2 regions of the Frankia sp. Cppng1_Ct_nod genome follow, and region 1 is predicted to be linked to the other one. Evidence: riboswitches for the same ligand, from Rfam matches in the RefSeq annotation. Region 1 holds a riboswitch; the other holds the start of a gene.
What was found. A riboswitch is a leader RNA that binds a small molecule or an ion and turns the genes downstream of it on or off. The one in region 1 is predicted to bind cyclic di-AMP.

Region 1 (3,880 bases):
GAGCCGCGCCCGGACCCTGGTTGTCGCCCCGGCCCTGGTCGCCGCCGTCGGTGGGAGCATCGCGATGTCCCAGCCGGCCAGCGCCGCGACCACATGGGCGGGGCTCCGCCAGTGCGAGTCCGGAGGTAACTACTCCACCAACACCGGCAACGGTTACTACGGCGCCTACCAGTTCTCGCTGAGCACCTGGCGGAGCCTTGGCTACACCGGCCTGCCCAGCGACGCTTCGCCGGCCACCCAGGACGAGGCCGCGCTGAAGCTCGCTGCCCGCTCCGGCTTCGGCCAGTGGCCGGTCTGCGGCCTGGGTATGGGCTCCTCCCAACTCGCGTCGGGCGCCAGTTCCTCAGGCGCCGGCACAAGCGGGCGGACGAGCGGCGGCAGGGTGAACATCAACTCGTCCAGGTCGATCGCCGCCTCGGTCCCGCCCCGCGTCGTGCTGAGCGCGGACACCGGATCGACGTCCACCGGCAGGCCACTGCTCACCGTGGGGTTGATCTACCAGGTCCGATCGGACGTGCATTCCTGGCAGAACCAGATGAACAGCCTGGGTTACCACATCCGGGTCGATGGTCAGTACGGTCCGGAGTCGGCCGGCGCGGCCAGCCGCTTCCAGGCCGCCAAAGGCCTGACGGTTGACGGGATCTGCGGCCCGAGGACCTGGGCAGCCGTCTTCGGCTGAGCCCGGCCGCCGAGGACCTCAGAGGCTCGGGTGACACGCGAAGAAACATGATCACACCATCTATGGCCGAGTGGTGACGGCCGATACATAACCAAACACACAACGAGTCGGGCCGATCCACGCCAATATGACAACAAACACAACTGAAAAACACGGCAGCGATCGGCCCGATTACTCGGTGTTACGAAAATGACCGGCGACGACCCCGACTCAGGGGTGCCCCGATCGCCGGGTAGAGTTTTGAATTTGGAGTTCACCTAGTCCATTTGGGCGGTACGAGCCAAGCCGCTGTAGTTCATCCGACACCCGGGTTTGCTTCGAAAGGGCCAGGCTCGCTACAGTCCTTCCACTCGCCGGATCGGTGAGGCCGCCCGGACGGACGCCGAGTCCTGTCCCCGCCCGACGCGGCAGGATCTACCGCGGAGCCATACGGACAGGAGTGGGGGAACCACATCCGGACGCTGGAACTTCTCAGCGTCCTTGGGGTAAAGCTGGCAGCGCCCGTTGGCGTTACCGGCCGGGCACGTTCCCAGCCCGCACCCGACAGCTCACCTCGTAGGCGACGGGAAGGATCCAGATGCCGTCCGTTGGCAGGCACCGTGCCCCGCAACAGTCATCCACCGCTGTAAAGGTCCTGCGGACCACCGGTGCGGTGACAGCACTTGTGGGTAGCGGCCTCGCTGTCGCAGCAGTTCCCGCGAACGCCGCAACCGCCGACGACTTCGCCAAGCTCCGCCAGTGCGAGTCCGGTGGCAACTACTCCATCAACACCGGCAACGGCTACTACGGCGCCTACCAGTTCGATGCGGGTACCTGGCATGGTCTCGGGTATTCCGGTCTACCCAGTAACGCGCCGCCGGCGTTGCAGGACGAGGCCGCCTACAAGCTCTACGATTCTCGTGGCTGGTCCCCGTGGCCGTCCTGCTCGGCGAAGATGGGCCTCACCAACAACGGCCCGGCCCCGCAGTCATCGGCCGGCACATCCAGTTCCGACGCTGTGGAACGAGCGATTACTCCGCAGGCGCCCGCGATGACGCTCGATCGCGCAAAGGCAGAGCTGCACTCGGCAGACTTCGCGGGGACCACGCTGTCCACCGATCTGGCGGGCCAGGTCCGCGCCGACGCCATGGTCTGGCAGGCCTCGATGCGCGACAGGAAGTTCGTCTTGACCGTGGACGGCCGCTACGGCGCGGAGTCGCAGGGTCTGGCCTCGCTCTACGGCTACCTCACACGCACGACCGATGGTCAGAGCGGTGTGGTCGGCAAGAACCTCTGGGACATCACCGTCACCAACCCGACGGTCCTGTGACACCTGTCCGGTAACACCCGAGGACCGTCCGACGGCGCAAACGCCTTCGGATCCTGATCCTGCGACGGACCCGCAGGCCCACCCCCCTCCCTACGGGTCCGTCGCAGGACAAATCCTCACCCCGGCACAGCGCGACCGCGATCGGACAGGATGGACACCATGACGACCTCGCCTGGACGACCGGATCTGCTCGGCGGTCCGCCCCCGACGAAACTCATCCTCGATCCTGCCGCGGCCGACGCGCTGGGCGCGGGCGAGGATCCCAAGGCGATCGCCGGCCGCTTCCCCGAATCCAGTCTGGCCTGGGCGACGCTCGCCGAACTCGCCCTGAACGCGGGCGAACCGGTCACCGCCTACGCCTACGCCCGGACCGGATACCACCGAGGCCTCGACCAGCTTCGCCGCACCGGCTGGCGAGGGCACGGACCGATCCCCTGGTCGCACGAGCCCAACCGGGGGTTCCTGCGAGCACTCGCGGCGCTGGGTCGCGCGGCCGCAGCCATCGGCGAGGACGACGAGGCCACCCGCTGCCGCGACTTCCTCGTCGACAGCGATCCCGAAGCCGCCGCTGTGCTGGGCCTCAAGACCAGCTGAACCGGTTCGAACCTGGCTTCGGCCTGTCTCGACCGCGTGGTCACGTCGACCGTCCAGGCCCTACCGACGCCTGGCGTAAGTTACAGGCGACGTAAGTAGCGCGCGATGTAAGTAGAGGCGTATGGCATTCGTCAATCGCACCGAGGAGCTTGCCGCGCTGGAGCGTTGGTGGGACTCGACCGACCCGCGCCCGGCGGTGGTGTGGGGACGACGAAGAGTCGGCAAGACCGCCCTGTTGCAACACTTCGCCGACGGACGGCGATCGGTCTTCCACACGGGTGCCGGCCGCGCGGCCTCCGGCGAGCTGGCGCAACTGTCCCGGCAGGTTGCGAGCGGTCTACCCGGGCGGTACCGGGATCTGCTGGCCCGCCCCTACTTCGACTGGGACGACGCCCTCGACGATCTCGCCTCGGCGGCGGAGCATGAGCCGCTGGTCGTCGTCCTGGACGAGTTCCCCGAGATTGTCGCGACCTCACCCGACCTGCCGGGAGTGCTGCGGGCCTTCCTCGACCGCATAGCAGGCAGGACGAAACTGCGGCTGCTGTTGTGCGGGTCGGCAGTGCGGCACATGACCGCGCTTCAGGAGCAGCGGGCGCCGTTGTACGGCCGGTTCGACCTGTCGCTGTCGCTGCATCCGTTCCGCCCGCACGAGGCCGCCCTCATGCTGCCCGGGCTGGCACCGGCCGACCGGGCACTCGTGTACGGACTGGTCGGCGGGGTGCCGCTGTACCTGTCTTGGTGGGACCAGGACGCAAACGTCACCGACAACCTGCTGCGGCTGGCATGCCGTCCCGGGGCGTCCCTGCTCACCGAAGGACAACTCGTACTGGCCACGGCGGTGGAACACGGCGAGCATCCGGCGGCGGTGCTGCACGCCATCGCCTCGGGCCGAACACAGCACAACGAGATCAAGGACCACATCCGGGCCGAGCCGACCCGCACCCTGGACCGGCTCATAGAGCTACGGCTCGTCGAACGGATCATGCCGGTGACGGACACCCCACGCAGCCGGCGCCGTGTCTACCGGATCGCCGACAACTTCCTCGCCTTCTACCTCGGGGTACTCTCCCGGTTCCGTGCCGAGATCGACCGTGGGCTCGGGGAAGCTCTGCTGCCGGTGCTGGTCGAAAGCCTGGATGACCATCTCGGCGCCCCCTGGGAAGAATCGTTGCGGGAGCATCTGCGACGGCTCGCCGTTTCAGGCTCGCTCGGGCCGGACATCGTGGCCATCGGACCCTACTGGGGCGCCGGTGGCCAGGACGAGATCGACGCGGTCGTGCTCGCCGGTCGGGACCGGC
Region 2 (8,990 bases), on a different contig from region 1:
CCGCGATGGTTACCGCCACTCGATGAAGTCGTCCATCCGGGCGCCGAAGCGCTCACGGCTGTACTTCGCGATGCCCTGGATATGGTCCTCCATGAGGCTGCGGGCCTGGTTGGCGTGACCGGCCAGGATGGCCCTGGCCAGCTTCAGGTGATCGTCGGCGATCAGGCCATGCATCACCCGGGGGTCGTCGGTGACGGCGACGTGGTGGGCCACGATCCGACCCATGGTCTGCATGGCCAGTTCGAGCACGCGGTTGCGGGCCAGCGAGGCTATCGCGATGTGGAATCCGCCGTGTTCCCGGACGAATTTCTCCAGTTCCTCTTCTTCGTGCGCCCCGTCCCCGTCGAGGTAGGGCGCCATCGCGGCGGCGCGCGCAGCCCTGTCCGGGTTGCGGGCGGCCCGGTCGACCAGGACGCACTCGGCCAGCACCCACGCCTCGAAGAGCTCGCTGTAGGTGGCTCCGGCCAGGTGGAAGTACAGCGTGGAGATACGCCCGAGGTTCGACGGGTCGACGGTACCGACCACCGGACCACCGCCCGGCCCACGGCGGATGGAGATCAGACCCTGCACCTCCAGGAGACGAAGGCCTTCGCGCAGCGACTCGCGGCTCACCCCGTACTGCTCGAGCATCGCCGCCTCCGACGGCAGGCCATCGCCGGGTTGCAGTCCGCGAGCGATGATGTCGTGCACCACGTCACGTGCCACGGTCTCCGACGTTTTGAGGCGTCGAGTCACCCCGTCACTCGACGCAATCGCGATACAGCCGCGCCGAGGCGCCGCGGCCGGCACGCGCCGACGTGGGTCCGCTGCTCCGGTCGGCGCAGGCAACGGCTCTCGGCGGGGACTGCTCGGCATGAGCCGAGGGTACCGCCGGGTTCAGTTGGTCCTGATGAATCTCATCGGTCCGGCTTCTTTCGCACCGCCCTGCGGACGGGCGGGGCGGTGACGCCGTCTTCGGCCCGGGTGGCTCACCCCGTGACGTTCCCCAGGATCCGCAGGGCACGCCGGGCAAGCATCCCGATGTTGTCCCCGCGGCTGGCCATGCGTTCATCCGTGCTCTCCCCACGTACGTAGCGTTGGTGGAGCTGCTGGCAGACCACACTCGTCCTCCAGCAGGCGAACGCCTCGTACCAGGCGACGTGTGACAGGTCGGCACCGGTGCGCGCCGCGTACCGGTGCGCGACCTGCGTCCGGGTGGGCAGTCCCAGATTCTGCAGACCCGGCACGTGCAACGCATGGTCATCCGCGGTGTCCGACGGGTCGGGCCAGTAGTTGAGTAGCGTCCCGACGTCCGCAAGCGGGTCGCCGAGCGTCGCCATGTCCCAGTCGAAGACCGACACCACCCGCTCAGGTGCACCCGGTGAGAACTGGCAGTTGTCAATCTTGAAGTCGTTGTGCATGATCGCGGATGTCTGCGAGGTCGGCAGCGTGCGCTCCAGGCGGCGGCCCGCTTCGGTCATCTGCGCGTCGAACGCGGGCGTGGCCACGAGTTCCCAGCGACGGCGCCATCCCGACAGCTGGCGCGCGAGGTATCCGTCGGGCCGGCCGAGATCACCGAGGCCGCAGCTCGCCGGATCGACGAGATGCAGGTCGGCGAGGGCGTCGACGGTGGCGAAGCCGACGCTGCGGGCCGCGTCGTGCGGGTTGCGGTCGTGCGGGTTGCGCAGCGACGGCGGCAGCACCCCCCAGACCACCACCCCGGTGCGGTACTCGACGATCACGAAGTCGCTGCCCACGATGTCGTGGTCGTCGCAGAAAACGTAGGCCCGCGGAGCGCGGTCGTACTCCCGCCACAGACGGGACAGCACCCGGTACTCACGGCGCATGTCGTGGGCACCCGGAGCGATCGCGCCGAACGGGGGCCGGCGCAGCACGAGACGGGTGTGACCGAACGACAGTAGATAGGTGAGGTTCGCCGAACCGTTCGGGAACTGCCGCACCGACAGGTCGCCCGCGACCTCCAGCCCCCGCTCGGCCAGGCGCGCCAGCAGGTACCCGGCCAGCCGCCGCCACGGAAGGTCCTCGCCGGGCCGGACCGGCGCCAGCTCGGGCGGATCTTCGGACATCCAGGGCTCGGCACTCATCATCCCCGGCCTTCCTGATAGTCACGTGCCCGGTGTCGCGTGCGCCGCGCCGGGTGCCCGCCGCGGTGGCAGCATGTGCGGAGAGCCTGGCACAAGCCCCGTTGCACCTGTCGTTCAAAGACCTTAACCTCATGACGAATCTTGATGTGACGAATCCGACAACCTCGAGGGAGATCCATGGGCGCGGAAACTGCTGACGAGGATCTCGAGGCCTTCCGGGGCAGGGTACGTGCCTGGCTCGCCGACCACGCGGGCCCGCGGGTCGCCACGGGCGAGTGTCAGCAGGAGGCCTGGGGGCACGGATCAGACGATGTGTCGGTCTTTCACAACCTGTCGTTCGAGGACGAGAAGGCGCTGATCGATCGGGCGGCGGCCTGGCAGCGGCAGAAGTTCAACGCCGGCTTCGGCGCGATCGCCTGGGCGCCGGAGGACGGCGGTGCGGGGCTCGGGTCCGAGTTCGCCGAGGTGTTCGCCCAGGAGGAATCACTCTTCGAGATTCCGTCGAGTCACGAGCTGATGCTGGTGACACTGCACCTCATCGCCCCGACGATCGGGCTCGTCGGCACGCCCGGCCAGCGTGACCGGTTCGTGCGCCGCTTCCTGCGCGCCGAGGAGTTGTGCTGCCAGTTGTTCTCCGAACCGGGCGCCGGCTCCGACCTCGCCGCCCTGGCCACCCGCGCGGTTCCCGACGGTGACAGCTGGGTGGTCAACGGGCAGAAGGTCTGGAGCTCCGGGGCCCAGTTCGCCGGCTGGGGCATGCTCATCGCGCGGACGGACCCGGACGTCGCGAAACACGCGGGCCTCACCACGTTCATGGTCGCCCTGGACTCCCCCGGGGTGACCGTCCGACCGCTGCGCCAGATGTCGGGCGGTACGTCGTTCAACGAGGTCTTCCTCGACGACGTCCGGGTCCCCGACTCCATGCGTCTCGGCGAGGTGGGCGGAGGCTGGAAAACGACCCTGACGACCCTCGGGTTCGAACGTGAGGTCAGCAGCGCGTCGAGCCGGGTCGGCGGCGGCTTCCGGCAGCTCGTGGCACTGGCCCGGCGGCTGGGTCGCACGAACGATCCGCTGGTCCGCCAGAAGCTCGCCGACGTGTTCATCAACGAGCGGCTCGCACGGGTGGCGGCGGCGCGGGACGAGCAGTCCCGGCAGGCCGGCCGGGCACCGGGGCCGGAGGGCTCCCTGCGCAAGCTGCGCTGGGTGGCGGGCTTGGAACTGGCGTCGCAGGCGGCCGGTCTGCTGCTCGGCCCGCGGCTGACGGCGGACACCGGCGAGTGGGGCACGTTCTGCTGGAGCGCCCACGTCCTGGGCGCTGCAGGTTACCGGATCGCGGGCGGTTCGGATGAGATCCAACGCAACATCATCGCCGAGCGGATCCTCGGGCTGCCGGGCGAGCCGCGGACCGACCGGGGCAGGCCTTGGCGGGACATCCCGCACTGACCGTTGGAGGGTCCGACCGTGGAGGGAGTGCAGGTGCGCCAGAGCGATGATCCCGGGTACGACGGCCCGCTCCAGGGCAAGGTGGCGCTCGTGACGGGCGGGAGCCGTGGCCTCGGCCGGGAGATGGTGCTCGCGTTCGCCGCGGCCGGCGCGGACGTCGTTATCACCAGCCGGAAGGCCTCCGGCTGCGCGGAGCTCGCCGAGGAGGTCCGCCGCACCACCGGCCGCAGGGCGTTGCCCTACCCGGCGCATGTCGGTGACTGGGCCGGCCTCACCCGCCTGGTGGACGCCGTCCACGACGAGTTCGGCCACCTCGACGTGCTGGTCAACAACGCCGGTATCGCCCCACGCTACCCGAGTCTGGCCGAGGTGACCGAGGAGCTGTTCGACAAGGTCATCGCTGTCAACCTCAAGGGGCCGTTCCGGCTCACCGCGCTCGTCGGTGCCCGCATGGCCCGCGCAGGGGGCGGTTCGATCATCAACATCAGCAGTGTCGCGGCGGTGCGACCGACACCGGGCGACCTGCCCTACGCGGCGGCCAAAGCGGGGTTGAACGTGCTGACCGCCGGCTTCGCCCAGGCCTTCGGGCCGACGGTCCGGGTCAACACGATCATGGCGGGGCCGTTCTTCACCGACATCAGTAAGGCCTGGGACATGCCGGCCTTCGAGGCGATGGCGAGCAGATTCCCCTTGGGTAGGGGGGGTGACCCGCGCGAGATCGTCGGCGCGGCCCTGTACTTCGCCGGGCCCGCGTCGAGTTTCACCTCCGGCGCGCTGCTGGCCGTCGACGGCGGGCAGGCGGTCGTCCCCTACAGCGCGCCGGCCGACGGGGCGGGCTGACCGGGCTCGGACCCGGCCGCGGCCGCGGTTGCCTGTGCCCGCCGGCTGCGCCGGGTCTGGGCGACCTGCCGGCTCGCCAGGGCGACGGCGATCAGTAGTGCCGAGCCCTGGAACAGCGGCTGGATCCAGAAGGTGCCGGGCCCGAAGGCCAGTTGCAAGCCCTTGACACCGAACGCGAGCGCGAAATATGCGATCAGCGTGCCCCACACGTTGGGCCGCCGGGAGAACTGCGATGCCCCGAAGAACACCGCTGCCAGCGCGGGGAACAGCAGACCCGGACCAGCGTCCGCGGTGTAGGCACCGACCCGCATCGCATAGATGACGCCGGCGATCCCGGCCACCCCGCCGGAGGCGATGAGCGAGCCGTAGACGAGCCGGTCCGTCGACAGACCGGCCAGACGCGCGGCCTGCGGGTTACTGCCGACCGCGAACAGGTAACGCCCGACCGGGGTGTGCTCCAGAACGAACCACAGGATGACCGCCAGCGCCAGGAGGTAGAGCACGACCACCGGAACACCCAGCAGGTTCGTGCTGCCGAGCGTCGCGAACCGGTCGGAGAACGCGCCGGTGATCTGGCGGTTGTCGGAGACCTTCAGCCCCACGGCGGTGAGTACCTGGCTCACGCCGAGGGTGGCTATCAGCGAGTTGACCCGGAACCGCACCACCAGGACGCCGCTGACCAGGCCGACCAGGCAACACAACAGCACAGCGCCGACGCAGACGAGGGCGATCGGGACGTCGGTGTTGGCCGCGAACCAGTTGATCATGACCAGCGACAGGCCCACCATCAGCCCTGGTGACGCGATCATCATCATGGGCACCGGTGGTATCGGTATGAATGCGGTGCAGGGCGATCGCGTCGGAGCCACCCGGGTCATCGCGGTCGATCCAGTCCCCTTCAAACGCCGACTCGCCCTGAAGCTGGGAGCGACCGACGCGTTCGCCGACGATCTCCGGTGCAACGGGCACCGACCATCGGACCAAGACGGCCGGGGCCCGTTGCCCCACGGGAGAAACGGGTCTACGCGTTACTCCCGGGTTCCGGTTCTCATGGCGACTCCTGCCGATGCCCGGACCAGTGCCCCCACCAACCCTCGTGCGGGGCGCCCGGGACCGGAACCCCGTCCGTGCCGGAAGTCGGCCCGGACGGTTGCGCCGTCGGCGGGGATGCCGGGTTAGCACTCACACTTCCCGCAGCACTTCCCGCAGCACTTCCCGAAGCACTTCCCGAAGCACTTCCCGAAGTGGCTGCGGCAGCGTCACCCCGTGCAAGATACTGGCGATAGGCGCCATTCGTGTAGGTACTCCACGCGCCTATCCCCTGAATGTCGCATACGTGCTTGGCCGCCCACGCGTTGGTTGCGGGATCGTACAGGTCCCGGTCCCCCACCCAGCTCGCATGGGCCCGCATATTGATCTGCCACAGTCCGCGGGAGTCCTCGCCGTTCGAGTTGTGCGAAGTCGGGTTGCCGCCGGACTCCGCCAGCGCCACCGCCACCCAGGTACCAAGCGGCGCCCCGCTGCAGCCAGAAAGTCCGGCGTTCATTCCGACACTGGCGATCGTAGCGTCGGAAACCTGGGTCGGAGCAGGGGTACTCGCGCTGGCCGGGCTTGCGCTTAGCATCATTCCGGCCGTCGTGCCGATGACCCCGACAGCGGCGATCATCGCGCCGCGATTGTGCGGGGTCTGCTTCCGGTGTCTTCCCTTGGACATTGTTGAACATCTCACTCACGGTGTCGTTTGAGCAGCTCGAACGCTCGGTGGATTCAAGACCGGTACGCCTTTCCGGCGACACCTTTCCTGACGGGCAAATATCAAGGAAAGGTCAGAATGCGCCGTACCGGTTCACCCGATGCGACCGACAAGATAGTGGGAGGAATAGATTTTCTGAAGCCTGACGACCGTCCCGCTGTGGGGAGCGGCCCATATCATGTCGTTCCCGGCGTAGATCCCCACGTGATAGATGTTTCCGGGAGAACCGAAAAAGATGAGGTCACCGGGCTGCTTCGCGCCCTGAGACACCTTCTGCGCGGCCGCGTACTGGGCATCGGTCACCCGTGGGATATTGCGGCCCAGCTGCTTGTAGACGTACTGGACGAGACCGGAACAGTCGAATGCGTTCGGCCCCTGGGCGCCCCACATGTACGGCTTGCCCGCCTGCTTGGAGGCCAGATAGACGATCTTCGCACCCAGGCTGCTGGCGGACGCCGACGAACCGGCCGGATCGGTGGCGGTGGCGGTGGCGGTGGCGGACCCACTTCCCGCCGCCGAGGACGGAGATGCCGAGGATGAAGGCGAGGCCACGGCGGGCTCCGGCGCGGAGACCCCCGCCGCCTGTGCGCCACCACCTGCCCAGGTCGCCGCGGTGACGCCGCTGGAGTCGCCCGTGGTGTCGGCCGCCTGGTCGTTGGCCCAGGCCGGGGCCGAAAGACCGGTGAGGGCAACGGTCCCGGTGACCGCGGCAGCGACCGCCACCCGCGCGGACACTCGTCCAAATGTGTAACTGGTGGTCGGCGCGCGGTGACGACCGCGTCCGGAACGCGTCGTATCGGCCGAGTCCGAACACGCCTGATATGCAGGCAAGGTTGGTCCTTCCCGTACGCCTGCGAGGTTAGCTGTCGGGTTCGGGCCGGGAAGCCCGGTCGGCGCGCGGGGATGCGCGGCCGACTTCACCCCAAGGACGTCGCCGTGGCGGCGGCGTCCGGCGGAAGATGGTTCCCCCGCTTCTGCCCTGGCGACTGCTAGAGGGACACCGGACCGTGGGCAGAACTCGGCGTGCAGTCCGGTGCTGCTGAGAGCTCGGCCACGGTAGCGAACTACACGCTGTGACCGCAAGTCCCAGTTCTACGGGATTATCGGCGCATATTGGCTACTGTACGTGTCGGTTATCCTGTCCTCGCTGCCGTCGCCATCAAGATCACAAAGGTTGGACTGAGGCAGGATGCGGTCTGCCCGGATCCCGGTATCACGGAGCCCGGTATCACGGATCCCGGTATCACGGATGCGGATGCGGATACCTCATGCCATCGGGTCGCCACTACGTGACATGCTGACGCTTGAGCGAGCCGTAGCATGATATGGACCGGTGTCGGGGGTACCAGCATGACCGTCCAGATCGACCATGTGATCGTCCTGGTTCTGGAGAACCGGTCGTTCGACCATCTGCTCGGATACCTACCGAGCGACGATCCCGACTTCGAAGGCCTGACCCGCGGCGGCCCATATGAGAACCCCGGGTGGAACGGCGGCCCGGCACAGGCCGCATCCCCGACCGGTAAACACGTCCTGCCCGTCGACCCGGACCACTCCCATGACGCGGTCATGCTGCAACTGGGCGTCTCGGGCCGGCGCCGGACACCGACCAACCAGGGCTTCATCGACAGCTACGAACGCAAGGGCAGAGGGCTTTCCGCACCGGCCTTCGACGGCCTGCTCGCGCCCGCGTGGAATCTGTTGCAGCGCGACAAGCCCGCCAACACGGTCAGCGGTCGAGGACCTCTGATCATGCACTGCCAGCCGCCGGGCAACATTCCCGTACTCGCCACGCTGGCACAGTCCTTCGGAGTCTGCAGCAGATGGTTCGCGTCCGTGCCCGGGGAGACGTGGCCCAACCGCAATTTCCTGCATGCGGCGACCTCGGATGGGACAACCAACATCGAGCCGCGCTTCTACGAGAACCGCACCATCTTCGAGGTCCTGGAGGACGCCGGGAAAAGCTGGCGTATCTACTACGATGACACTCCGCAGGTGTGGGCGTTTCCCAAGCTGTGGTCGGAGGGACGGTCGGGCAACTGGTTCCGGTCGTCGGAATTTGCCGCGCATGTCGCATCGGGTAGTCTGCCGAGCTACAGCTTCATCGAGCCGAACCACCGACCGCCGTTGCACGCGACGCCATTCGTCCACGTGTCAGCCCCGCACGGGCACAGCAACAGCCAGCATCCCGGCAACAACCAGGTTGCCGACGCGGACTACGACCGCCTGCCCGCGAACGGCCCGGGTGACTTCGCGCGGGGTGAATCCCTGATCGCGCAGGTGTACGAGGCCCTGCGGACCAACCCGGACGTCTTCCGGCGTTCCGTCCTACTCGTCACCTATGACGAGCACGGGGGTTTCTACGACCACGTTCCCCCGCCCACCGCGGTACCGGCTCCCGGCGGCCCGCCCAGACCGGGGGTGACGGGCTGGCTCATCCAACATCTGCTGCGCCGCAAGTCGGAGTCGTTCGACTTCACGATGCTCGGCGTTCGGGTACCCGCGCTCGTCATCTCACCATTCGTCCCCATCGCCACCGTCGACGCGACGGTACGCGACCATGCCAGCGTTCCCGCGACGTTGCGTGAGGTCTTCGCTCCAGGCGCGGCCCCGCTGACCGCCCGGGACGCCTGGGCGCCCACCTTCACGTCCCTGCTGTCGCTCACCGAACCCCGCGACGACCTGCCCGATCTGTCCGGCCGGCTCACCGGCGAACCGGTGCCGGCTCCTGTTCCTGTCCCGGCTGTCCCTGCCGCGGCTGCCGCCGGTCCCCCGCCGGCGGGCCCATCCGAACCGGAACCGCCGGTATCCGCCTCCTACCAGGACCTCCTCGCCCTTGCCGGGCTCGTCGACGAACGGTTGCCCGGCCC

Region 2: linked by a shared signal. The riboswitch ahead of NBW77_RS09540 (C40 family peptidase) and the one ahead of NBW77_RS01835 (transglycosylase family protein) in region 1 are both predicted to bind cyclic di-AMP.

Annotation. Positions count from the first base shown of each region.
Region 1 is NZ_CAKKTK010000003.1:63,533-67,412, forward strand. Features, by position in the region: gene NBW77_RS01830 (transglycosylase family protein) at 1-679, shown strand, start outside; cyclic di-AMP (ydaO/yuaA leader) riboswitch at 1,088-1,255, shown strand; gene NBW77_RS01835 (transglycosylase family protein) at 1,257-1,988, shown strand; gene NBW77_RS01840 (DUF3151 domain-containing protein) at 2,148-2,582, shown strand; gene NBW77_RS01845 (ATP-binding protein) at 2,704-3,880, shown strand, end outside.
Region 2 is NZ_CAKKTK010000024.1:24,864-33,853, forward strand. Features, by position in the region: gene NBW77_RS09510 (FadR/GntR family transcriptional regulator) at 10-705, opposite strand; gene NBW77_RS09515 (phosphotransferase family protein) at 969-2,087, opposite strand; gene NBW77_RS09520 (acyl-CoA dehydrogenase family protein) at 2,262-3,527, shown strand; gene NBW77_RS09525 (SDR family NAD(P)-dependent oxidoreductase) at 3,546-4,367, shown strand; gene NBW77_RS09530 (ABC transporter permease) at 4,337-5,182, opposite strand; gene NBW77_RS09535 (transglycosylase SLT domain-containing protein) at 5,416-6,081, opposite strand; gene NBW77_RS09540 (C40 family peptidase) at 6,214-6,843, opposite strand; cyclic di-AMP (ydaO/yuaA leader) riboswitch at 6,954-7,115, opposite strand; gene NBW77_RS09545 (alkaline phosphatase family protein) at 7,471-8,990, shown strand, end outside.